4 regions of the Pseudoalteromonas sp. 23_GOM-1509m genome follow, and region 2 is predicted to be linked to each of the others. Evidence: predicted binding sites of a transcription regulator. Region 2 holds the regulator's gene; each other region holds the start of a gene.
What was found. Region 2 encodes sigma-54, which starts transcription at its own class of promoters, with help from an activator protein. Its sites were predicted from a motif close to GTTGGCACGNNNNTNGNNT; they were not measured.
Positions count from the first base shown of each region.

Region 1 (6,058 bases), on a different contig from region 2:
CTTGCGCTTGATAGCGATGCCACACGCCTAGAACGTGTTAAACAAAACCTAGAACGCATAGGTTTGGGCGCCGACTTACAATGTGGTGATGCATCGCAACCTCACACTTGGTGGGATGAAGAACAGTTTGATCGTATTTTGTTAGATGTACCCTGCTCTGCAACTGGCGTAATTCGTCGTCACCCAGATATAAAATGGTTACGTCGCGCATCCGACATTAACGATTTATCGATCCTCCAAGGCGATATACTCGACAGCATTTGGCCATTGTTAAAGCCAGGCGGTACATTAGTGTATGCAACCTGTTCGGTGCTTCCACAAGAAAACCAACAACAAGTTGCTAAGTTTTTAGCTAAAAATGAAGACGCAGAGCATATTCCTTTGCACAGCGAAGACACTAAAACCATACCAGGCTTGCAGTTATTACCAGGCGAAAGTGACGGTTTTTACTACGCTAAATTAGTTAAAAAAGCCTAGGCAACACATTTAGCTACTTCAGTTTAGAGGTAGCTAATACTTTGATGTAATTAGTATTAATAATACGGGTACATAATGAAAATAATCATACTCGGTGCTGGGCAAGTTGGCGGCACACTCGCAGAAAACCTAGTGGGTGAACAAAACGAAATAACCGTAGTTGATATCGACGGTAACCGCTTGCGCGAACTGCAAGATAAATACGATTTACAAGGTGTTGCAGGCCATGGCGCTCATCCCGACGTGTTAAGTCGCGCAGGGGCTGAAGATGCCGATATGATTATTGCGGTGACCAGCTCAGATGAAGTTAACATGGTGGCATGCCAAGTTGCCTACAGTATTTTTAATACACCGACCAAAATAGCCCGTATTCGCTCTGAGCAGTATTTAAAATACCGCGAAAAACTCTTTCATAATGATGACTTACCTGTCGATCATTACATAGCCCCAGAAGCACTCGTTACTAAGTATATTCGCCGCCTAATAGACTACCCTGGCGCATTACAAGTACTACAATTTGCCGATGGCATGCTCTCTTTAGTGGCTGTAAAAGCCTACTATGGCGGCTTATTGGTAGGCTATGCCCTATCTACACTTAAGCAGCATATTCCTAATGTTGAAACTCGAGTAGCCGCTATTTACCGCCAAGGTAAAGCGATAAAACCCTTAGGCACCACCGTAATAGAAGCCGATGATGAAGTATTTTTTATTGCTGCAACCAAACACATTCGTGCGGTAATGAACGAGCTACAAAAGCTGGAACGCTCGTATAAAAAAATCATGATTGCCGGTGGCGGTAATATTGGTGCAGGTCTAGCCCGTTCACTGGAAAGAAACCACAGCGTTAAGTTACTAGAGCGAAGTAAAGAGCGTGCCGAACAGCTTTCTGAAATGCTCGACAACACCGTGGTATTTTGTGGTGATGCATCCGATCAGGAGCTGCTCTCTGAAGAACACATTGAACAGGTTGATGTTTTCATTGCCGTTACCAACGACGATGAAGTAAATATAATGTCGGCTATGCTCGCAAAACGCATGGGGGCACAAAAAACCATGGTACTTATTCAACGAGGCGCTTACGTTGATTTAGTACAGGGCGGCGAAATTGATATTGCGATTTCACCACAACAAGCGACTATTTCTGCATTGCTGACTCACGTGCGCCGTGGTGATATTGTAAACGTGTACTCGTTGCGTAAAGGAGCTGCAGAAGCCATAGAAGCGGTTGCCCATGGTGATGAAAATACCTCTAAAGTGGTAGGTCGCGCAATTGCCGATATTAAATTGCCTGCAGGTACCACAATAGGTGCAATTGTGCGAAATGACGATGTACTGATTGCCCATGACGATACAATTATTTTGTCAGGCGATCATGTAATCATGTTCTTAATTGATAAAAAGCACATTAACGTGGTTGAAAAGTTATTCCAAGTTAGCGCTATTTTTCTATAATTAAACTGCTTGAGTTAAGTAATCAACAAACACAAAAAAGCCGCTGACTATTAAGCGGCTTTAGTGGAGTATGATGGGGTAATACTTATTGTACTCTTGCAAACTCTTCTTTAGAAAGTTCACCATTTCCGTCAGTATCTAAGTCATCAAAAATATTCATTAGTTGTTTATTAGACGCAGCTTCCTGCTGACTAATTACACCGTCGCCATTACTATCAAAAGAGGCAAAATCTACCGCTGCATAAGCTGCTGATGATGACGCTAATACTAAAATCGCAAGTGTTGTGTTTAATGCTTTCATAATAAGTCTCCTATAAGAGGGAAATCCTTTTCTGAGATCCCTGTGCAATGAAAAAAGTCAAAAATTAAAAGTTTGCAAACTCAGCTTTAGAAAGCTCACCATTACCGTCAGTATCAAGCTCAGTAAATGCGGCTGTTAAATCAGCGTTTACAGCGGCTTCACTTTGACTAATAGCGCCGTTACCATCATTATCAAGCGCGTCAAAGTCGCTTGCTGCAAAAGCAGCTGATGAAGAAGCTAGCGCGATAAGTGCAAATGTTTTATGTAATGTTTTCATAATTTAATCCTTCAAAATGTAATGCAATGGTTTATCAAAAAATTGTGTCTAGCTATCACGGTCCTTGTTATTCTCTTTCATAGGCTTCCTTGCCTATTTAGGCTGTCTTTGGCAACTCAGAATATACTTAGCCTTATCTTATGCTTTCGAAAATTCTTCTTTTGATAGCTCACCGTTTTGGTCAGTATCAAGCTCTGAGAACATGCTCATTAATTTTGCATCAACCGATGCTTCGCTTTGGCTAATAGCGCCGTTACCGTCGGTATCTAGTGTGTCAAAGTCGCTCGCTGCAAAGGCAGCTGATGAAGAAGCAAGAGCGATAAGTGCAAATGTTTTGTGTAATGTTTTCATAATGAGTATTCCTTAAAATCGTTTAAATAATGAGGGAGCTTTTAACTCCCAAAACTTTAATAGCTTAGGGTTATGCTTTAGAGAACTCTTGTTTTGATAACTCACCGTTTTGGTCAGTATCAAGCTCTGAAAACATGCTCATTAATTTTGCATCAACCGATGCTTCGCTTTGACTAATTGCGCCGTTGCCGTCAACGTCTAGCGTGTCAAAGTCGCTTGCTGCAAAAGCGGCTGATGATGAAGCTAATGCGATAAGTGCTAAAGTTTTATTAATGCTTTTCATAATCAATCTTCCTTCAAAGTTTATGTTTTATGCGATTAAGTGTTTTACTTTAAATCACGTTTCGTTCTATACAGCCTGACTATTACAACTTCGATGCCAAAAATATAAAAACCATAATTTTCAATAAATTAACCAGCAACTAGCTGAAAATGGCGCTATTTAACTCGTTATTTTGTTGCTTTTTAGCAACAGTAGATAAGGCAATAAAATTAAAACAATAAAAATCAAAGAGTTGAGTTTAAGAAAAACCCCACACAGTCGGTGAGCAACCGCTAAAAAAGAGGATTAAATAAACAAAAAAGAGGAGGAATTGAGTTTAATTTTGTTATAAACAAAAAAATTAGAATAAAAAACATATTTAACTAATTGTTTTTAATGAATTTATAAAATAAATTTGAAATGGCTTTTAAAAATAACAACAACACATGGCTATTTGTTGCAAAAGAGCGAAAATGTTAGAGCTTGTTGATATTTTAGAATTGTAAAATGTTCAGCGTCGAAAGATAACAGGCCTTATACAATTTCAACTTCAAGTGCACTAGGGTCAATGAAGTGATCCCCCATCAGGGTTTTCATTTGCTCTTCACTGGCAAATAATCGAATTCCGCAATATATGCCCTTAGCATGTTTTTTCACACTGCATATTTGCCCTTCGTGCTTTGTATCTTCATCAAACACTACGATGCAACGCATATCTTTAATGTCGTCGATTTCTTGGGTTGTTTTAATATCAAACATAACACCCGTTAACGAAATATCTTTTATAACGCCTTCAAAGGAAGGGCGATCATCCGATAATTTTAACTTGGCTGGAAACAGCGTCGGTATACGCGCTTGCGAGCGCAGTTCAAATAGCTGTACTTGTGAAGGATAGTCGATAAACAATAACTTAGCCGGGTGAGATGCTACAGACATAAGCTGCTGACGAAACGCTAAAACATGCCCACCACTGCCCTCTATAAGCGCTCTTACCACCACCATCACACCATCGCGTAAATAATCACTTGCCATGGGGAGCCGTTTTGCATTGGGGTAATTTAAAATAATAAACTTATTTTCTAATAAGCCTATAAACTCTGTTTTTACGCGTCGGCTACTCGTGGGGGTGAGGATTTCTAAATCAACTATGCCACCCGTGACGATTTGGTTTAACTTTTCCAAATTGGTTTTTCGCATATTTCCTTCCTGATATTTATAACGTTATCCACGCCAAAATGTTGGGGTAAATAGCACAAGTAAGGTAAATATCTCTAAACGACCAAATACCATTGCCACGGTTAATATCCATTTTGCAGTATCGGTAATAGCGCCATAATGAGAAGCAACATCACCTAAACCAGGCCCAAGGTTATTTAAACACGCTGCCGTTGCTGAGAATGCCGTTATATTGTCTAACCCGGTGCCCATTAACGCTAACATAATAATAATAAAGACTAGTGCATAAGCCGAGAAAAAACCCCATACCGCTTCAACTACTTTATCTGGTAGCGCCTTTCGTCCTAACTTTATAGAGTATATAGCTCGAGGATGCACTAAGCGGTTTAGCTCTCGCACCCCTTGTAGATAAAGTAAAAACACGCGCACTACTTTCATACCGCCACCAGTTGAACCAGCACAGCCACCAATAAAACTAGAGAATATTAATAAAATAGGTAAAAACAAAGGCCAAGCAGAAAAGTTATCTGTGGCAAATCCTGCGGTGCTGCTTATAGATACAGCTTGAAACAATGCCTGATCGAGGGTTTCATCGCCATTGGCATAAACATCGTGAGATGAAAGTACCGTGAAACAAATCACCACCAGCGCGAGCTGAATACATAGAAACACTTTGAATTCAGGGTCACGAATGTAGACACTAATATTACGACTCGCTACAGCAGCATAATGCAGAGAAAAGTTAATGGCTGCGATAATTAAAAAGAACACACAAATAAAGTTAATTACTGGGCTATCAAAATGCCCCATTGAAGCGTCATAAGTAGAAAAACCACCAATGGCCACCGTAGAAAAAGCATGGCAAATTGCATCAAACCAATTCATGCCAGCGCTCCAATACGCCAAAGTACATGCAAGGGTAATAGACACATAAATATACCAAAGGTGTTTAGCGGTGTCGGCTATACGCGGGGTCATTTTGGAATCTTTTACGGGGCCTGGAATCTCAGCCCGATACAACTGCATACCACCTACGCCAAGCATTGGCAGGATTGCTACCGCTAATACAATGATCCCCATACCACCAAACCACTGTAATTGTTGGCGATAAAACAATACCGATTTAGGCAGATACTCTATGCCGGTCAGTACGGTAGCTCCTGTAGTGGTTAAGCCAGAAAAGGCTTCAAACACGGCATCGGCCAAAGAGAGGTTGGGTTCTTGTAAAAATACCAGCGGTAAGGAGGCAAACGCGCCTAGTACCAGCCAAAACAAAACCACGATTAAAAAGCCTTCGCGGGCTTTTAAATCGCCATGCTCATGCCTATTTGGGTAATAAGCCATTAAGCCAATAACAACACTGAATATAAAGGCTAAAACAAACGGCACCCCTCCACCATCTTTATAAATTAAAGACACTAGCGCTGGTGGCACCATAGTAATACTGAATAGCGCAACCAATTGGCCAAGAATTTTTATGATGGTACGAAATTGCATTGAGCGTATCGCTTTTTTATTAGTAAATTAAAATAACTACTGTATGACTCGAAATTTAATGTTTAATCATTAAATGGAATGAATGTAAGACTATTACTCTTTGATTGTTAACTCAACTGCGCCGTGGCTTAAATCAAAAATATCTTTGATGGCTTGCTGCGCTTGGCGACTATCAATGGTAATAGTCCACTCAATATTTGCAGTAAACTGCTTTTCAATATTAAGTACCTGAAAGTTGGTTTTTAAGTATTGCTCTATCGCCCCT
Region 1 is NZ_JADO01000022.1:11,995-18,052, forward strand. It holds gene rsmB (16S rRNA (cytosine(967)-C(5))-methyltransferase RsmB) at 1-477, shown strand, start outside; gene trkA (Trk system potassium transporter TrkA) at 553-1,929, shown strand; gene N523_RS0109425 (EF-hand domain-containing protein) at 2,015-2,230, opposite strand; gene N523_RS0109430 (EF-hand domain-containing protein) at 2,295-2,507, opposite strand; gene N523_RS0109435 (EF-hand domain-containing protein) at 2,646-2,858, opposite strand; gene N523_RS0109440 (EF-hand domain-containing protein) at 2,929-3,141, opposite strand; gene N523_RS0109445 (flagellar brake domain-containing protein) at 3,655-4,317, opposite strand; gene N523_RS0109450 (TrkH family potassium uptake protein) at 4,342-5,793, opposite strand; gene N523_RS0109455 (YigZ family protein) at 5,887-6,058, opposite strand, start outside.
Region 1: N523_RS0109440 (EF-hand domain-containing protein) is a predicted target of sigma-54. The motif match lies at 3,224-3,242, and genes of this name have one in related genera.

Region 2 (6,058 bases):
GAAGGGTATAAATGCTATTCAATTTTAGTTTATCTTACTTTATGTGAGCAAACTACCTCAACCACTATTAACCTAAGCTTAGGATGATGAGTTAATAATGAACTTTTTTATTCTTGCTCATTAAATCGTTGGTCGATGAGCTCACCTATTGCGCTAAGTGCAGGCTCAGCGTCGGGGCCTTCGCATACCACCTTAACTTCTTTGCCTTGGCTGCTTTCGAGTAACATAAGTGCCAGCACGCTATCGCCAGCGGCTTGTTTGTCATCTTGAAATAAAGTGATTGTGGCATCAAATTGCACAGAAAGCTGAGCTAATACTGTCGCCGCTCTAGCGTGTAATCCTAATTTGTTTTTTATTAAAAATGTATTTTCTAAGCGCATTGCATGTTCTCACTCGGTATTATTCTTGTTCTCGGTGGCGAATTTTTACATTAGGATGGCTCATTGCAAAGCTTTCGCCAATGGTTTGCGCTAAATAAACAGAGCGGTGTTGCCCACCGGTACAGCCAATTGCAATGGTTAAGTAGCTGCGGTTATTTCGTTCTAAATGCGGCAGCCATGTTTGCACAAATGTTTGAATTTGCCATGTAAATTTTTGCACTATACTGTGACTTGCTAGGTAGTCTTTTACTGGTTGGTCCAGCCCTGTAAGTGGCTTAAGTTCAGGCTCCCAATGCGGGTTTGGTAAAAATCGGGCATCGAATACGTAATCTGCTTCTTTAGGGATGCCGTGTTTAAAACCAAATGACTCAAAGGTAATGATCAGTTGTTTATCTTTTTTTCCGAGTATTTTTTCACGAATAGACTCAGCAAGCTGATGCACACTTAAATCCGTGGTATCAATCATATAATCAGCACGGTTAATCAATACATCAAGTAGTTGTTTTTCTTTTTTTATGGCTAAATCAAGCGGCAAAGAATCAATAGATAAAGGGTGGAGACGTCGCGTTTCTGAAAAACGTTTTATTAATGTTTGATCGTCACTGTCTAAATAAAATACCGTTGGTTTAGTAAAACCAGGTAAATATTCAATGATTTCATTAAACTGCTGTTGCTCTTTAGGTAGGTTACGTACATCAACACTCACGGCAATTTTATTATAACTGTCGGAAACACTGCGCACTAATGATGGTAATAAATTAAGAGGAATATTGTCTACACAATAATAACCTAAGTCTTCCACAACGCGTAACGCCACAGATTTACCTGAGCCTGAACGACCGCTTATAATTATTAATTCCATTTATCACCTTTCTTTATTACTACGATTGACTGACGATAACCTGATACAGTTCGCTATCCGATTTGGCGGCGCGTAACTGTTTACAAAATTCTTTATCATTGAGCTTATCAGCAATCGTGGCTAGCGTCTTCAAATGCTGCTGATTATCGCCATCGGGAACAATTAACGCGACAAAAATGTCAACCGGCCGGTTATCAATCGCATCAAAATTAATAGCTGTTTCGCTCACTAAAATCAAAGCAAGGGGCTCTTGAGCTCCACTCATGCGACCATGTGGAATAGCAATGCCTCGGCCAATGCCTGTACTTCCAAGCTTTTCTCTTGCAGTTAATGCATTAAGAATATCTTGTTGTGTTAAATAGGGCAGCTTATTGTGAGCCAATTCACTGATAAATTCTAAAATTCTTTTTTTACTATTAAAAAGGACCGCAGCTTTACTGCAGTCCTGACAGATAAGTGAGCTTAGTTTCATAGTGTTAGTGTCGAGCAAGTTTCTCTTTGTGTTTAATTACTTGACGATCTAGCTTGTCAATGAGCGAGTCTATAGCGGCATACATATCTTGATGCTCAGTAGAGGCAAAAATCTCAGCGCCACTAACATGAACGGTTGCTTCAGCTTTTTGGTTTAGTTTTTCTACATCGAGAATAACGTGCACATTCGTTATGTGATCAGTGTGCCTCTGTAACTTCGAAAATTTACTATTTACGTAGTCTCTAAGCGAGTCGGTAATATCTACATGGCGACCAGTTAAATTCAGTTGCATAAACATTTTCCTCTTTGTTGTACGCCTTAAATCAAACTTTTACGTTGATTAGACGGGGGAATAGCTAGAGATTCGCGATATTTTGCAATGGTTCTCCTCGCTACTTTAATTCCTTGCTCTGCCAATATATCTGCAATTTTACTATCACTCAATGGTTTAGCTGAGTTTTCTGCAGCGATTAATTTTTTAATTAATGCACGTATTGCTGTTGATGAACATTCGCCACCATTTTCAGTACTTACATGGCTTGAAAAGAAATATTTAAGCTCAAAAATGCCACGTGGTGTATGCATGTATTTTTGCGTAGTAACACGCGATATAGTCGACTCATGCATTTCCACCATTTCAGCCACATCGTTAAGCACCATAGGCTTCATAGCCTCAGGACCGTGTTCAAAAAAGGCCTGTTGCTGCTGCACAATACAGTTGGTTACTTTAAGTAGCGTGTCATTCCTACTTTCTAAGCTTTTTATAAACCATTTAGCCTCTTGTAAGTGCGAGCGAATAAACTGGCTATCACCACTTGATTTAACCGTACGCGACATAGCTGCATATTGGCTATTTACTCTGATCTTAGGCATGCTATCTGGGTTTAATTCAACTACCCAACGACCTTTAACTTTCTTAACCGACACATCAGGAATAACGTATTCAGACTCTTCTCTAACAATAGTGTCTGCCGGTTTTGGGCTGAGCGTATGAATCAACGTCATGATTTCTTTAAGCTCATCTTCTTTAAGCTTTGTTTTTTTCATTAACGTGCGATAGTCACGTGCAGCAAGTAAATCAATATGATCGGTTAAGATCATTTTTGTTTCGTTTAAAAAAGGTGTGTCTTTATCAAATTGATTTAGCTGAATACACAAGCACTCTTGTAAACTACGCGCGGCTATTCCCACTGGATCAAATAGTTGAATACGCTTTAGTACCGCTTCTATTTCGTCAAGTTCAACTTCATCTTCGCCGTCGTTTTCTTGGTTAAAGCTTTCTAATATTTCTTCACAGCTAAGGGTTAGAATCCCTGAATCGTCCACAGCTTCTACAATTGCAATAGCTATCGCTTCATCGGTAGGACTAAACGGCGTCAGTTGAAGTTGCCACATTAAATACTCATGCAGCGTTTCAGTCGAAGAGCCTTGATAAATAGATTCATCTTCTGGCATTGGGCCCGATGAAGAGGCAGGCGCAGCGCTCATATATTCATCCCAAGTAACATCCATAGCCATATCATCGCTAATGGTGTCTTTGGTCATTGCTTCGCCGCTATCTTGCTCATACTCGCTAGGTTTATCGTCAGCTGAGGCACTTAGCGTTAAGTCATCGTTATCGGCTTTTTGTTCGTTTTTACCTGCAGTGTCTTCGCTGTAATCGTGTTCTTCAACTTCAAGCAAGGGGTTGCTATCGAGCGCTTCTTGAATTTCTTGCTGGAGATCCAATGTACTGAGTTGCAATAAGCGAATTGCTTGTTGCAACTGTGGAGTCATTGTAAGTTGCTGGCCCATGCGCAGCTGTAATGATTGCCTCATGTATCTCTAACAATCCTTTTAAATTAGTATAATTAATCTTAGCAGATGCTTAGTGTAATAACACACATATTAGAGCTTGAACTGCTCGCCTAAATAAACATCGCGTACTGTTTTATCGTTTAATACATATTCTGGAGTGCCTGATGCAATTAACTCCCCATGAGAAACTATGTAGGCTTTTTCACAAACATCAAGAGTTTCGCGTACGTTGTGATCTGTGATAAGTACGCCAATTCCTCGGTTTTTAAGATGCTCTATAATCTTTTTAATATCTAATACTGAGATAGGATCAACCCCCGCAAAGGGTTCGTCTAAAAGGATAAATTTAGGGTTTGCTGCTAACGCGCGAGCAATTTCAACGCGGCGACGTTCACCACCTGATAAAGCCATACCTTGACTATCGCGGATATGCTGAATGCTAAATTCATCAAGTAAATTATTTAAGGTATCTTCGCGTTGTTGTTTATTTAATTCTTTACGTGTTTCTAAGATAGCCATTAAGTTTTGATAAACAGTCAGCTTTCTAAAAATAGACGACTCTTGCGGTAAATAACCAATCCCTAAACGCGCTCGGCTGTGCATCGGTAATAAAGTAATATCTTTATCATCAATTGATATTTTGCCTTTATCGCTAGGCACAAGGCCTACAATCATATAAAAAGTGGTGGTTTTACCTGCACCATTAGGGCCAAGTAACCCCACAATACTGCCAGCTTCAACCTCTAGGCCAACGTTTTTTACAACTTCACGACCTTTGTAGCTTTTAGCTAATAGCTCTGCTTTTAATGTGCTCATGGTTGGCCTTTATCATCTTCTTTTTTATTTTCAACAGGGACTAAAATAGTGTGTACACGGTCTGTTGAGTTTTCGTCTTTTTCTGCGCTAATTAACTGCTGCTCGATATCGTAAGTGATACTTTTAGCTGTTATTTTTTGACCTGCTTGAGCAATGCTTGCATCGCCGATTAAGGTTAAAAAACGCAGCGACACATCGTAACGCACTTCATTAGCACTGGCGCTCATTATAGTGCCATCAGCTTGTGTTTCTTCAAAATATGCAGGGCTGCCTGTGGCAATTAATAACTGTTTGTTATCGCCTAGATCATCGCGTTTATGCACTTCTAAACGGTCAGCTGTGATACGGCGATTACCATGAATAATTTCAACATTTTTCTCAAAAATGCCTACGTTTTCTTTTAATTGACCTTCTTGCTTATCTGCACTAATTGAAATTTGATTAGCAGCGGGGGCTTCAGCAGGTTCAGCGCCATTACTGTTAAAAGCAATTAATAGTGAGGGAACAATTAAAATTTTAAATAGGTTATTGGTCATAATATAGGGTTCGCGTATGGTTAATAAGTTTAATCACCTCGGTTTTTAAATCGGCCTCAAGGCCTTTACCTGTGATTTTTAAATTAGGTCCTGTAATAACGACAGGCTGCTGTGATTGCATGGTTAATAGTTTTATATCAACATTGATGGTCTGGGCGGTGATCGTATCGATCATGGCGTTATCTACTAAGTTTTGAGCGGTTACATTACCCTCTAACACCAGTTGACGGTCGTCGTAGAGGGTGGCTTCATCGGCGTTAATACGCCATGTTTGCTGCTCGTTGTATAAAGTGAATATAGGCTTTTCAAAAAAGGTAAAACCGAGTTGTTGATACAACTCCATTTTTACCGCAGTTACCTTATGGCTCACTTTACCTTGTTCATTATAAGCCGTTTGTTTTAGCTCAATAGCGGTATAATCAGGCTTAGCAATAACTTGTGTTTCTTCGCTTGCAGTAATATCAACCTTAGTAAAATAAGGATACCAGAGCCAAACCATACAGCTTATGAATAAAACGCTCAGTATAATGCGCGCTACATTCATGAACTCGTTCCTTGGCTAGTTAGTGGCTTGTTATTTTCGAGCATAAGTAAGTCTGTCAGCTCTCTTACCGCACCAAAACCGCCGGGCAGTTGGGTTACATAATGTGATAAACGTTTAATAAGTGGATGAGCATCGTTTACGGCAACCGCAAAACCGACTTGCTCCATTACTGGCATGTCTGGGCTATCATCACCTATATAAGCAATTTGCTCATCGCTAAGCGCTAATTTTTGTTTTAATTCTTGATAGGCTATGAGTTTGTCTTCTTGGCCTTGATATATATGTTGTACGGTTAAACTGCTCATACGTTGCTGCACTATATGAGAATGGCGCCCGGTGATCACGGCGACTTCAAAACCGCTGTTAATCAGGGCTTTGATACCAAATCCGTCTTTGGTGTTAAATGCTTTGAGTTCTTCACCTTGGTTTCCAAGGTAAATACGGCCATCAGAAAATACACCATCAATATCACAAATTAATAGCTTTACTTTTTTTGCGCGCGCCTTTGCATCATCACTTAGCGGTTGATAGAGATCTTCAAATTGCATTTATAGCACTCCCGCTTTAAGTAAGTCTTGCATATTTAGTGCGCCAATCGGTTGATTATGCTCATTAATTACAATTAAACCATTAATACGTTTTTGTTCCATA
Region 2 is NZ_JADO01000011.1:162,096-168,153, forward strand. It holds gene N523_RS0105415 (HPr family phosphocarrier protein) at 108-380, opposite strand; gene rapZ (RNase adapter RapZ) at 400-1,242, opposite strand; gene ptsN (PTS IIA-like nitrogen regulatory protein PtsN) at 1,262-1,714, opposite strand; gene hpf (ribosome hibernation promoting factor) at 1,719-2,006, opposite strand; gene N523_RS0105435 (RNA polymerase factor sigma-54) at 2,033-3,532, opposite strand; gene lptB (LPS export ABC transporter ATP-binding protein) at 3,602-4,327, opposite strand; gene lptA (lipopolysaccharide transport periplasmic protein LptA) at 4,324-4,863, opposite strand; gene lptC (LPS export ABC transporter periplasmic protein LptC) at 4,853-5,407, opposite strand; gene kdsC (3-deoxy-manno-octulosonate-8-phosphatase KdsC) at 5,404-5,955, opposite strand; gene N523_RS0105460 (KpsF/GutQ family sugar-phosphate isomerase) at 5,956-6,058, opposite strand, start outside.

Region 3 (6,058 bases), on a different contig from region 2:
CAGTGGTATTTACCTCATCGGGTGTAGGTCGTAAAGGAAGAGAATTTTGGGGACCTTACGCTATTTCTAAGTTTGCGGTAGAGGGTATGATGCAAACATGGGCGTGTGAAGTTGAAAAAACGCCAATCCGTGTTAACTGCATCAATCCAGGCGCAACACGTACATCAATGCGTGCAAGTGCATTTCCAGGTGAAGATCGTGATTTACTAGCAACACCTGAAGATTTAATGCCAACTTACCTGTATTTAATGAGTGATGACTCAAAAAATATCAATGGCCAATCGTTAGACGCACAAGCTAAAAAGTAATATTTAGTTTTAAACGTAAAAAAGCCGCTATAAAAAGCGGCTTTGTTGTTTTATGCTTTAATTACTTACGTTTAGTCGGTTTTACACGTTGATTGTGCTTTTTAACCGCCTTGCGAATTTGGTTTATTTTAGCGCGCTTGTCTTTACGCTTTTCAGGAATAACCGACAGCTTAGTTTGTGTTTCTTTGCCAAGCTTTACTGTTTTACGTAAATAGTTAACCGTATCTAAATCATACTCAATCCAGCCACCTTGCGGTACACGCTTATCAAGCTCTAATTTACCGTAACGAATACGAATAAGACGTGATACTTCCACATCTTGTGATTGCCATAAACGACGCACTTCACGGTTACGACCTTCGTTAAGCGTTACATTATACCAACGATTAATACCTTCACCGCCCATAGGCTTGATACCAGTGAACTTTGCGGGGCCATCTTCAAGTTCTACGCCACGCAATAAGTTTTTCATTGTTTCGTCAGTGACTTCACCAAATACACGTGCTGAATATTCGCGTTCAACTTCATAGCTTGGGTGCATTAAGCGGTTTGCCAATTCACCGTCATTGGTAAACAGCATTAGGCCTGAGGTATTCACGTCTAATCGGCCTACTGCTATCCAGCGATCGCCATCAATACGAGGTAAGCGGTCAAAAACGGTTCTACGGCCTTCAGGGTCTTTACGCGTACTTAACTCGCCTTCTGGTTTGTTATACATAATTACACGACAAATTCTGTCTGCTTTTTCTTCTATTTTAACGGTATGGCCGTCAACACGAATTAAATCGGTTTCTTCAACCCTGTCGCCTAACTTAGCTACTTTACCATTTACACTCACACGATTTGCATCAATGTATTTTTCCATTTCACGGCGTGAGCCTACACCTGCACGGGCTAGGACTTTTTGTAACTTTTCACCTTGTATACTCATTCGGATGGTTCTCTCACAGAAGGATCACTTAATAACTGGGTAATTTTACTTTGCTGTTGCTCTGGCAATGCGGGTAAATCATGAAGTCCCGTTATCGAAAAATAATCTAAAAATTGTTTAGTCGTTGCATAAAGTGCCGGTTTACCGGGTACTTCTTTATGCCCAACTACTTTAATCCACTCTCTTTCAAGCAGAGTTTTAATAATATTTGAGCCAGTTGCTACACCCCGCACTTGCTCAATTTCACCACGGGTAATGGGTTGCTTGTATGCAATTAACGACAGGGTTTCGAGTAAAGCTCTCGAGTATTTAGGGGCACGTTCTTGCCATAAATTACTCAACCATGGGCTTAAACTACTGCACGCTTGAAAACGATAGCCACTGCCTACCTCAACTAAACGTATTCCACGCGTCTGATAGTGAACTTGAATGGCCTCTACAGCATCATTAATGCGCGCCATAGAAATTGCTAAGTCGTTTAAAACCGTGTCCTTAAGATGACGTTTTGATACGGGTTTGCCTGCCACAAAAATCGCCGCTTCAATGATTTCAATTAATTGTTCATCACTAATTCGCCGACCAACCATAATCACTCTAAAGTTAATAAAAACACACAGCCATCTATTATGACAGAACAACGGCAAACTAGGAAAACATATTAATAAAATAACATTTTATAGGTATAAAAAAGCCAGTGAAAAACACTGGCTTGGTATCAAGTGTATTTAATAATGTAATTTAGCTATTTTTAAATTGCTCAAGTGCATCGTCCTCTGCAACAGAATCACCATGCTTTTTGATATAGCTATTAAACTCTTTTTTACTTACTCGTTTATCTTTATTGCTGTCCATGTAACCAAAATGATTTGAAATATCATCATCGTCAGCTTCAGAAACTGAAATAAAACCGTTGCTATCATTATCTAAGCTTTTAAAGTCATTTTCTATTTTATCAAACTTCGCAATATCAGCCTTAAATGCAGACTCACTCACTTCACTATCTGTAGCAACTTTCCCAGCATTTAGCTGCATATAAGCATCATATTCATTACGGCTTATTTGATTATCCATATTTGTATCAATATTTGAAAAGTGCTGCCAAATACTATCATCGTCGGCTTCTGTTTTAGAAATAAAGCCATCGCTGTCGTTATCTAAGCTTGCAAAATCACTGTCGATTTTTTCTAAACCTTGATTTGAAGAACAAGCGGCTAAACTCAATGCGGCTAAAACAGTAGAAGCTATCGTTAATTTTTTCATCAGACGTATCCTTGTATTAATAAATTTCAAATCTAGTGATACAAATACGATGCCAAAAAAAATAAACCCTTAAAATCAAACAATTAACCAAAAACAACTTCTATTGCGATATTTAATAATGCAATTTTTGCAAGCTACTCTGGTAATTTTTGCAAAAAAAAGCTCGGTAAGAACCGAGCTATTTATATCTAATACGGTAATTTAGATTGCAGCGTTTTGGTAACGCTTAACAAAATCAGTAACGCTTTGGCCATTACACTTTAATGAATTTAAGTTACCAATTTGCTTACGTACTGGTTGTAAGCCTTGCTTTAATGCAGTCATACATAACTGTGTTTCTTGGTGTGAATCTTTTGCAAATACTTCTACTTTAGACACAACTGATTGTGTTGCTGCTTCTTTTTTTGCAATGTCACGGATGTCTTGACCGTTACATAGGATACTTTTTGAATAACGCGATAAATATACACCGTGCTTTGCTGCCATTTTACGAGCAGCCGAAAACCCCTCATTGGCGCTTACAACACATAAATTAGACTCTAATTTGTTGTCTTGGCTGTAATACGTATTGCTTTGCGCAGTAGCAGTTACAGAAACAAAAAGAGAGGTGGCTAAAAGTAATTGAGTTTTCATCAGGTGGTCCTATTTGAACGAGTTAAACAAACGATTTTTGCGCATTATATAGACAACTTTTAACATATCAATTGAATATTTTATTTATTTTATTATTTAATATTGCATTTACAATGTTTAAACATTAAGCAAAAATTGATCAACATTTGTGCAGCTATTTTCTCGTTTCAATCATGTTATGTCACTCCAAATACTGATACAATTTAGCTAACAATGAAAATAAATTTGAAGGTAAACTTTATGAAAGTGATTTCTTTTAATATCAATGGCCTGCGTGCTCGCCTACATCAGTTACAAGCTATTATTGATAAACACCAGCCAGATATTATTGGTCTTCAAGAGATCAAAGTGCACGATGAAGCATTTCCGCTAGACGATGTACAAAAAATGGGTTATCACGTTTATTTTCATGGACAAAAAGCGCATTATGGTGTGGCAATGTTATGCAAAAAAGAACCTAAGTCGGTATTAAAAGGCTTTACCACCGACACAGATGAGTCGCAAAAGCGAATGATCAGCGTTACCGTAGAGCAAGAAAATGGCCGTGACCTACATGTCATGAATGGTTATTTCCCGCAAGGCGATAACATCAACCACGAAACTAAATTCCCTTATAAACGTCAATTTTATCAAGACTTAATGACTCACCTAAATAGTCATTACACGCCTGATCAAGATGTAATTGTAATGGGCGATATTAATATCTCTCCAACCGATTTAGATATTGGTATTGGTGAGGTAAACGCAAAACGCTGGTTAAAAACCGGAAAATGTTCATTTCAACCCGTTGAGCGTGAATGGCTAGCAACGTTATTAAACTGGGGCTTTAAAGACACCTTTAGAGAGCAAAACCCAGAAACTAACGATCAATACTCGTGGTTTGACTACCGCTCTAAGGGTTTTGTTGATAATCGTGGACTAAGGATTGATGTGGTTTTGGCAACGCATGACTTAGCAGCTCGCTGTATCGACACCGGTATAGATTACGAATTACGTGCTATCGACAAGCCTTCAGATCATGCGCCTATTTGGTCTGAGTTTAATTAACGATTATGCTAAGCGTGCAATTACAGGCATTACTGTGGATTGGTGTTATTGCTATTGGCTTTTTAAGTGTTAATAAATCAACATACGCCAATTTATTTAATACGCCAGCAAGGCAAACGGGCGTTTTTGCCTGCGCGCTGGTGCTCGCTTTACTATGGCGTATAAAAGCCGGTATTTTACCTAGTCTTGATCTTCATATATTGGGCATTACTGCTGTTACGCTGATTTTAGGCTGGCGTCTGGCTATTTTAAGTTGTGTATTAGCAACAGCCCTGCTAACTGCTTTTGGACAAATAGCATTCGAGCTGATTGCGGTAAAATTACTAATAAGTGCGTTTATTCCAGTATTATTAAGCTACTTTGTATTTATGCTTTGTTACCACTACTTAGCGCGGCACTTTTTTATCTATATATTTGTTTGTAGCTTTTTAACGGCTGGTGTCGTTGCTTGCGTTAACATTATACTCGGGGGTGTTTTTTATTACGCAATTGGCGAATATAATTGGCATCAGCTAACAGAAAACTACATTTATCTCAGTCCTATTTTAGCGTTTCCTGAAGCAATGCTAAACGGTATGGCAATAACTGTTATGATCACATATCGCCCGCACTGGGTAAAAACTTTTTTTGATAAGGACTATTTAGGCTCATGAGTCTTCATTACCATTGCCCTATTTGCAAACTTCCATTGGCACTTAATGAAAAAACATTACGTTGTGATAATAATCACAGTTTTGATTTTGCCAAAGAAGGCTATGTAAACTTACTCCCCGTGCAAAATAAAAACTCTAAACAGCCCGGTGACTCTTTAGAAATGGTACAAGCAAGGCGTTCTTTTTTAGAGCAAAGCCATTATGCATTTTTACAGACGGCCTTAGCTAATTTAGTCAAACCGCTCAATGCAAATATAGTAATTGATTTAGGGTGTGGCGAGGGGTTTTACACCCATGCTATAGCAAATAACACGCAAGCTACTGTGTATGGTGTTGATATATCTAAGTCGGCGGTAAAATACGCAGCAAAACGATACAAACAATGTCAATTTAGCGTGGCATCAATAAGCCACGCGCCCTTTAATGATCACCTTGCTGATGTGTTAATTAGCGTGTTTGCCCCTTTGTTTGACGATGAACTTTCTCGCCTTGTTAAAGAGGATGGCTGTTTAGTGGTGGCAAGCCCTGGGCCTATGCACCTCAAAGAGTTGAAAAAATATATCTATAATACGGTAAATGAACATACTGAAGTTGCTACGCCAACAGGCTTTAAACAATCATCGCAACAGCTCATTACAGAGCAAGTGTCACTCACATTTAGCGACGTAAGAAATTTAATAATGATGACACCCTTTGCATGGAAGTTCAGACCCGAGCATTGGCAGGCACTTGAACAAAAACAGCATCATAAGGTTACCTTGTCATTTTATATTAGCCAGTTTGTTAAAACTGCTCTTTAGTAAAGGTTTTATCCATTTTATCAAACATGTCTTTTAACAATTCAGCAAGCTCCAAATAGCGGGGCTTGTTTTTCCCCATTTGTGCGTCGTAACCGTTGGCGATCATTTTTGCAAACAACTCGTTGTACCATTGCAGCATAGCGGGTTCTAATTCTGTTTGCGCACGTTTACCTAGCCATAAAAGCCCTTGTAACGGCAAGGAGATAAAAAATAGACTACTGGCAATAGCTTGAGGTAAAAAATCAGGGCCTAAATAATTAAGCTGAAAAAACAAAGTTAGCATGGCTAAAATAGGCATTACCGTAATCGCAAGCTCGGTTGCTCTGATCACTTTAAACTCGGCAAATAATGGCGCGACCTCTTTACGCATAGGCCATGTTTTAGCATAAGCGCGCCCTAATTGAACTTGTGATATCACACTTTTTT
Region 3 is NZ_JADO01000015.1:28,294-34,351, forward strand. It holds gene N523_RS0106715 (YciK family oxidoreductase) at 1-308, shown strand, start outside; gene rluB (23S rRNA pseudouridine(2605) synthase RluB) at 370-1,239, opposite strand; gene scpB (SMC-Scp complex subunit ScpB) at 1,236-1,826, opposite strand; gene N523_RS0106730 (EF-hand domain-containing protein) at 1,978-2,499, opposite strand; gene N523_RS0106735 (hypothetical protein) at 2,701-3,132, opposite strand; gene xthA (exodeoxyribonuclease III) at 3,373-4,179, shown strand; gene N523_RS0106745 (energy-coupling factor ABC transporter permease) at 4,185-4,832, shown strand; gene rlmA (23S rRNA (guanine(745)-N(1))-methyltransferase) at 4,829-5,632, shown strand; gene yfbV (terminus macrodomain insulation protein YfbV) at 5,616-6,058, opposite strand, start outside.
Region 3: N523_RS0106730 (EF-hand domain-containing protein) is a predicted target of sigma-54. The motif match lies at 2,538-2,556, and genes of this name have one in related genera.

Region 4 (6,058 bases), on a different contig from region 2:
AAAGATGCGCCTTCTGTGCCCGTTGAAGCTGAATACCGTAGTTATTTTCCTGTTGTAGATGGTTTAAAGCCCACCATTAAGCGCATTATTAATCACTTTGATTTTAAGGCCGATTTTGTCAATCTAGAACGCGATATTCGTTTATTAGTTAAAGCCTTTTATAAACAAGCACCCGATACACACCACCAACATTGGCAAATGCGTTTTGATATATTACATACCCCGTTTTATCGTAATAAAGCCGCTTACATTGTGGGGCGCGTTGTATCGCAAAGTGGCGTTCAGCCTTTTATTATTGCGGTGTTACACCATGAAGATAAAGGCCTTTATTTAGATGCCTTACTTACAAAGTCGTCACAAATGCGCGTTATTTTTGGCTTTGCGCGTGCCTATTTTATGGTAGAAACTCATGCTCCTTCAGCGTTAGTACGGTTTTTAAATCAACTTATGCCTAATAAAACCCTCGCCGAGCTTTACAACGCCATAGGCTTTCATAAACAAGGTAAAACCGAGTTTTATCGCGAGTTTTTGAATCATTTAACCCATTCTAATGATGAATTTACCATTGCTCCCGGTACACCGGGTATGGTGATGATGGTATTTACCCTACCCTCGTTTGGTTATGTATTTAAAGTTATTAAAGATAAATTTGGTGAAAGTAAGCCGTTTGGTCGCGATACGGTATTAAAACGCTATCAACTGGTTAAAAGTCATGACCGTGTTGGCCGAATGGCTGACACCATAGAGTATTCAAACGTCGTATTTCCTTTGGCACGATTTGATAGTAACTTGTTAGCACAGTTGCACAAAACCATTGGCTCATCGATGGTGATTGAAAGTGACTGGTTAATCATAAAACATTTATACATTGAACGGCGAATGACACCGCTTAATTTGTTTTTAGAAAATGCAGACGAAAAAAGTGCCGCCGATGCCATTGAAGAGTATGGCCAGGCGCTTAAAGAAATGATTGCCGTGAATATTTTCCCTGGCGATATGCTGTTAAAGAACTTTGGTGTAAGTAAGCACAAACGTATTATTTTTTATGATTACGATGAAGTGCAATATTTAACAGACATGAACTTTAGAGCACTACCCAAAGCAAAAAGTTATGATGATTATTTGATGGATGAACAAAGTTACTCGGTTGCTCCGCAAGATGTATTTCCAGAGCAATTATGTACCTTTGTAATGCCTAACCCAACATATAAACAATTTTTAACCAGTACGCACCCAGAACTACTTGATGTGAGCTTTTGGAAACAAGCACAACAAAATATAAAAAATGGAAAGGTGAGTCATATTTATCCCTATCCTACAGCACAGCGTTTTATCCATTACTGGTAAACGTTAAGGACACACAATGAATATAAGTAAAATAGATTTAAATTTACTGGTTTATCTCGATACGTTACTGCGCGAATGTAACGTTACTCGTGCCGCTAACCAGCTTAGTATTACTCAACCGGCAATGAGTAATGGACTTAAACGCCTACGTAACCTTTTTAACGATCCTATTTTAGTGCGTACCAGCGATGGTATGGTGCCGACCGAGCGCGCTATTGAGTTACAGCCTGTTATTCGCGGTATTTTGATGACGCTTGAAGAAACGCTAGCACCTAATCGCGAATTTGAAGCTAAACAAAGTAAACGCGTGTTTAGAATTATGGCCAGTGACTATGCAGCCAGTACCATGGCACCGCGTTTGTTAGGGAAATTACATGAAGAAGCCCCAGACACCACATTAGATATTTTAACGCCCAGCGATGTAACTTTTCATGATGTAGAAAACGGTAAAGTAGACATGGCAATTAACCGCTTCGAGAACTTACCGCAATCGTTTCATCATAAGCGAATTTGGAAAGATAGCTTTTGCTGTTTAGTAAGATCCGACAACCCTATTATTGAAAACTTTAGCCTAGATAGCTATTTAAAAGCCCGTCATATTTGGGTAAGTAAAACAGGCTTTGGTGTTGGGGTTGGCATGGATCCAAAAGATGTGCAAAAGCTGGGTTGGGTTGACGAAGCGCTCGCACATTTTGGGAAGCATCGAAATATTGCCACGTTTACTCGTAACTACCATGTTGCGATTCATTTAGCGAAAGAAAAAAACCTCGTGGCGACTTTACCTTCAAAAGCGGCCAATATTTATGTAGACGATCCGGGGCTTAAAATACTTGAACCACCCTTTCCAATTCCACCATTTGAACTTGATATGATATGGAGCCCTTTGTTACACAGAGATGCTAGCCATATTTGGTTACGTCAAAAAGTGGCCGAAGTAGCTGAAGAGCTTAAATAACCTTCTTACATGCTTTTATGTAAATTTTGCTTGCTAGCAGCATGTTAGCAAGCTTACCTAGACCTCCCCACAATAATAAAACCATTAAAAACAATTAGTTAAAAATAAAACCGCGTTGGAATGCCGCTTGCTTAGTTATCTATGTATTTTAAATTAACAGAGGTCATTATTATGAGCACCCATCAAGGACAAGAGATAAATCATATCACCGACATTATCCAAGTAATGAATAGCGGTATCGACTTTTACGAAAAAGCACAAGATAAAGTACAAGATCCTAGCGTAAGTGCATTATTTCAGCGCATGATCGACGCCCGCAAAGTAAGTGTTGAAAGCTTACAACCCTATGCAATTAATCAACAAGGTGCACGTGAAGATGGCTCTTCGTTCGCGGTAGAAGCACGCAGAGCATTTACCGCTTTGCTCAGTACATTCACTAGCGATAACGACCAAACCTACATTAAAGAGCTTGAAGAAGTAGAAGATAAAACCTTAGAAGAAATTAAAACAGCGTTAAAAAAGCCTCAATCACATGATTGTGAAGCGGCGCTGTCAAAGGTATTGCTTACCATGCAAAGCTGTCATGCTGAAATGAGTAAAATGCAAAAACATTAAGTTTAAAAACTATAAAAGGGCCTTACGGCCCTTTGGTTGTTAAATAACAATAGGAGAGTTATTAATTAAAAGCGGTATTCTGCACCTACGTAGTAGTAAGCACCGTTAAAACCAAATGGCGCTGAACGACGAGAGTACTTAAATACCCCATCACTGCTGACAATGGTATTACCTTGAGCATCTACAATAGTACCCGAACGTGAATTACCTATGGTGTTTTCATCTGGATAAACATCAAATAAGTTATTTGCGCCAATATTTACCGATAAATTATCAGTTACAAAGTAATTAACTTTAATGTCAGTTAAAATTTCAGCACCGTAAGTCTGGCGGCCGCCATCTTCAACTGTATACTCACCAAAACGATTAAGTGATAAATTAACAGTCCAATCGTCACGGCGATAAAGCGCACTTAAGTTAATGCGATCTTCTGGTTGCCATTCTTCAATGATAGAAATTTCTTGATCAGAAAACACATCATCGACTGGCACGGTTTCAAGACCAGAACCTGCAGGTGTAAATAACGACACGACATCGGTTTCGGTAAAGTTGGCCGCTAATGTAAAATCAAGCGTGCCGCCTAGGCCTTCTGTATTCCATGTAGCTACAAAGTCGATACCTTGCGTTTCTGTGTCAGCACCATTTAAGAAAAACTGTCCTGCACCAGCACCCGAGCTCAGTAACGCTGCATCAAGACTGTTTGATAAACCTTTGCCTAAGCGATTACTAATTACAATACGGTCGTCAATATCGATTGAGTAGTAATCAAGCGTTACATTAATATTATCGCTTACATTATAAACAATACCTAAACTGCGGTTTTGTGATTTCTCTTCTGTTAACTTAGGAATACCTAAACTTTGCGCCAGTGTTGAATCGTTTCTAAACGTGCCCACTTCTTCAGCCACTAAATTGCCATTAGGACCAACAACAAACTGCGTGCTGATATTGTTAAAGTACAACTGCTGCATTGAAGGCGCTCTAAATCCTGAGCTTAATGCACCACGAAGTGAAATATCTTCGGTTAGTGACCAGTTACCCGCGAGTTTAAAGTTAACTGTATCGCCAAATCCTTTGTAATTATCGTAACGTAACGCCCCTGAGATAATCACATCCTCAATAACGTAAGCTTCAGCGTCTAAGTAAAACGAGATCACATCGCGCGACTCATCAACCGACGATGCTGGCGATGAACCACCAAAGCCTTGTGTGCCACCTGATGCATTTTCGCTACCAATACCACCGCTTAGTCCATCATAAATATTAACACCATTATTGGTATCGTAATCGCGGTATGCGTATTCGCTGCCCTCTAAAATACGGTACTCATCGGTGCGTATTTCTGCGCCCATTGCTAATGAGTAATCATCAAAATTTTGAGTAAAATCAAGATTAATCGTTTGCAGTGATAACTCCATACCATACGCGTAACCTTCACGTGGAATAGTGGCGCGAATATCTGCAGCGCTTAAGCCTTGGTCGTAACGTAAGAAGTTAGCATAAGAGGCATTAATCGTATCGCTAGTGGTGTAATCAATGCTGTTTTCACCATAGGTGTACGATAAGTCTAAGCTTGAGTCGTTATCAAACTGCGTTTTATAACCAAAGTTATATGAAATATCGTCAATTGTAGTGTTTATTTTTGGTAAAAAGCCAGCCGGAACTGTCGCATCACCATCTTGTAATACTGGGTTACCACCGGCATTGGCATTATGACGGAAAAATGCTGCTGATTCGTTATCACGCGTTGAATAGGTAATAAAACCGTATAGTTCACCCGCTCCTAATTCGTAGCCGGTGTTAACGGTTAAACCAAATTGTTGAGAGTCGGCATCGCCAATTCTAAATGTATCGCGTGGCGCGGTTAGTTCACGCGGGTCGCCTGCCAGTAACGTGCCGTCACTGAGCTCAGTACAACCATAAAATTGACATGAACCATGAAGCCCTGCACGGTTAGTTGGTGCGCGGTCACGGTAGTTTATAGTTGTATTTAAATAACCATTGTCACCTAAAGCAAAGCCTTTATTAAAGTCGATGTTAACAGTTTCGCCATCACCTTCTGAATACTCACCGTAGTTAATAGCGGCTTTACCACCTTCGCTGCCATCTTTGAGCACAATATTTATAACACCGGCAATTGCATCAGAACCATATTGAGCCGCAGCGCCATCACGCAGTACTTCAATACGTTTAATTGCTGAGGCTGGAATAGCGTTCATATCGGTACCCGCCGTACCACGCCCCACCGAAGTATTAATATGAATAATACTGGCTTGGTGACGACGCTTACCATTGATCAATACCAACGTTTGATCTGGCCCTAGGCCACGTAGCGTTGCTGGTCTTAATGCATCAGTACCATCACTGATAGATGAACTTGAAAAGTTAAAAGAAGGTGCAATAGCTTGAAGCATGCGGCCAACTTCTGTTTGGCCGGTATTTTCGAGTGCTTCTGCACTTAAAATATCAACGGGGACAGGTAAGTCTTCAACTGAGCGCCCTGCCACACGACTACCTACAATAGCAATTTTTTCGATGTTTTGTTCTGCGCTTTGTTCAGCGGCATTGATTCCTTGTGAATTAACTGCAAGTAAAGCAGGTAATACAGCTGCACTAACTCCTGAAAGCTTCATCATGTTGTTATCTTTCCTATTGATTTGTTTGAGTTTAATACTCAGTAAACCATTTTGATCAACAACCGCATCGAGCTGTGTCTCAGCCAGTAATGCTTTTAGTGCATCAAGTTGAGAATAAAATCCATACAACGAATTTGCTTCGTATTGCTTGGCAAGTTCATACGAAAAAACCACAGTTTGTTCTGTTTGCTTCGCAAATTCTATTAAGGCTTTGTCTGCTCGTTGCGCTTTTATATCAAATTGCATCATTTGTCCCTCGGTTTGACTTGCATACACACTGATACTTAAAAACAGCGGTGCAACAAGGCCAAATTGAGTTAAATGGCACGTATGGTTACTGCGCAACTTATATAAACAGTTAGCAAACAAAAATCCTCTATATTTTTTTATCATTTTTTTAATCTTTAAATTACTTTTTACACCCTTACGAGCAACATTGATTAACAATGGTGTGATTTTCATTACGATTACCTATGATTTTTTTTGATATTTTAGGCTAACAACA
Region 4 is NZ_KI912435.1:131,298-137,355, reverse strand. It holds gene aceK (bifunctional isocitrate dehydrogenase kinase/phosphatase) at 1-1,347, shown strand, start outside; gene N523_RS0118130 (LysR family transcriptional regulator) at 1,364-2,302, shown strand; gene N523_RS0118125 (ferritin-like domain-containing protein) at 2,474-2,917, shown strand; gene N523_RS0118120 (TonB-dependent receptor plug domain-containing protein) at 2,983-6,015, opposite strand; gene N523_RS0118115 (FecR family protein) at 6,025-6,058, opposite strand, start outside.
Region 4: N523_RS0118125 (ferritin-like domain-containing protein) is a predicted target of sigma-54. The motif match lies at 2,417-2,435, and genes of this name have one in related genera.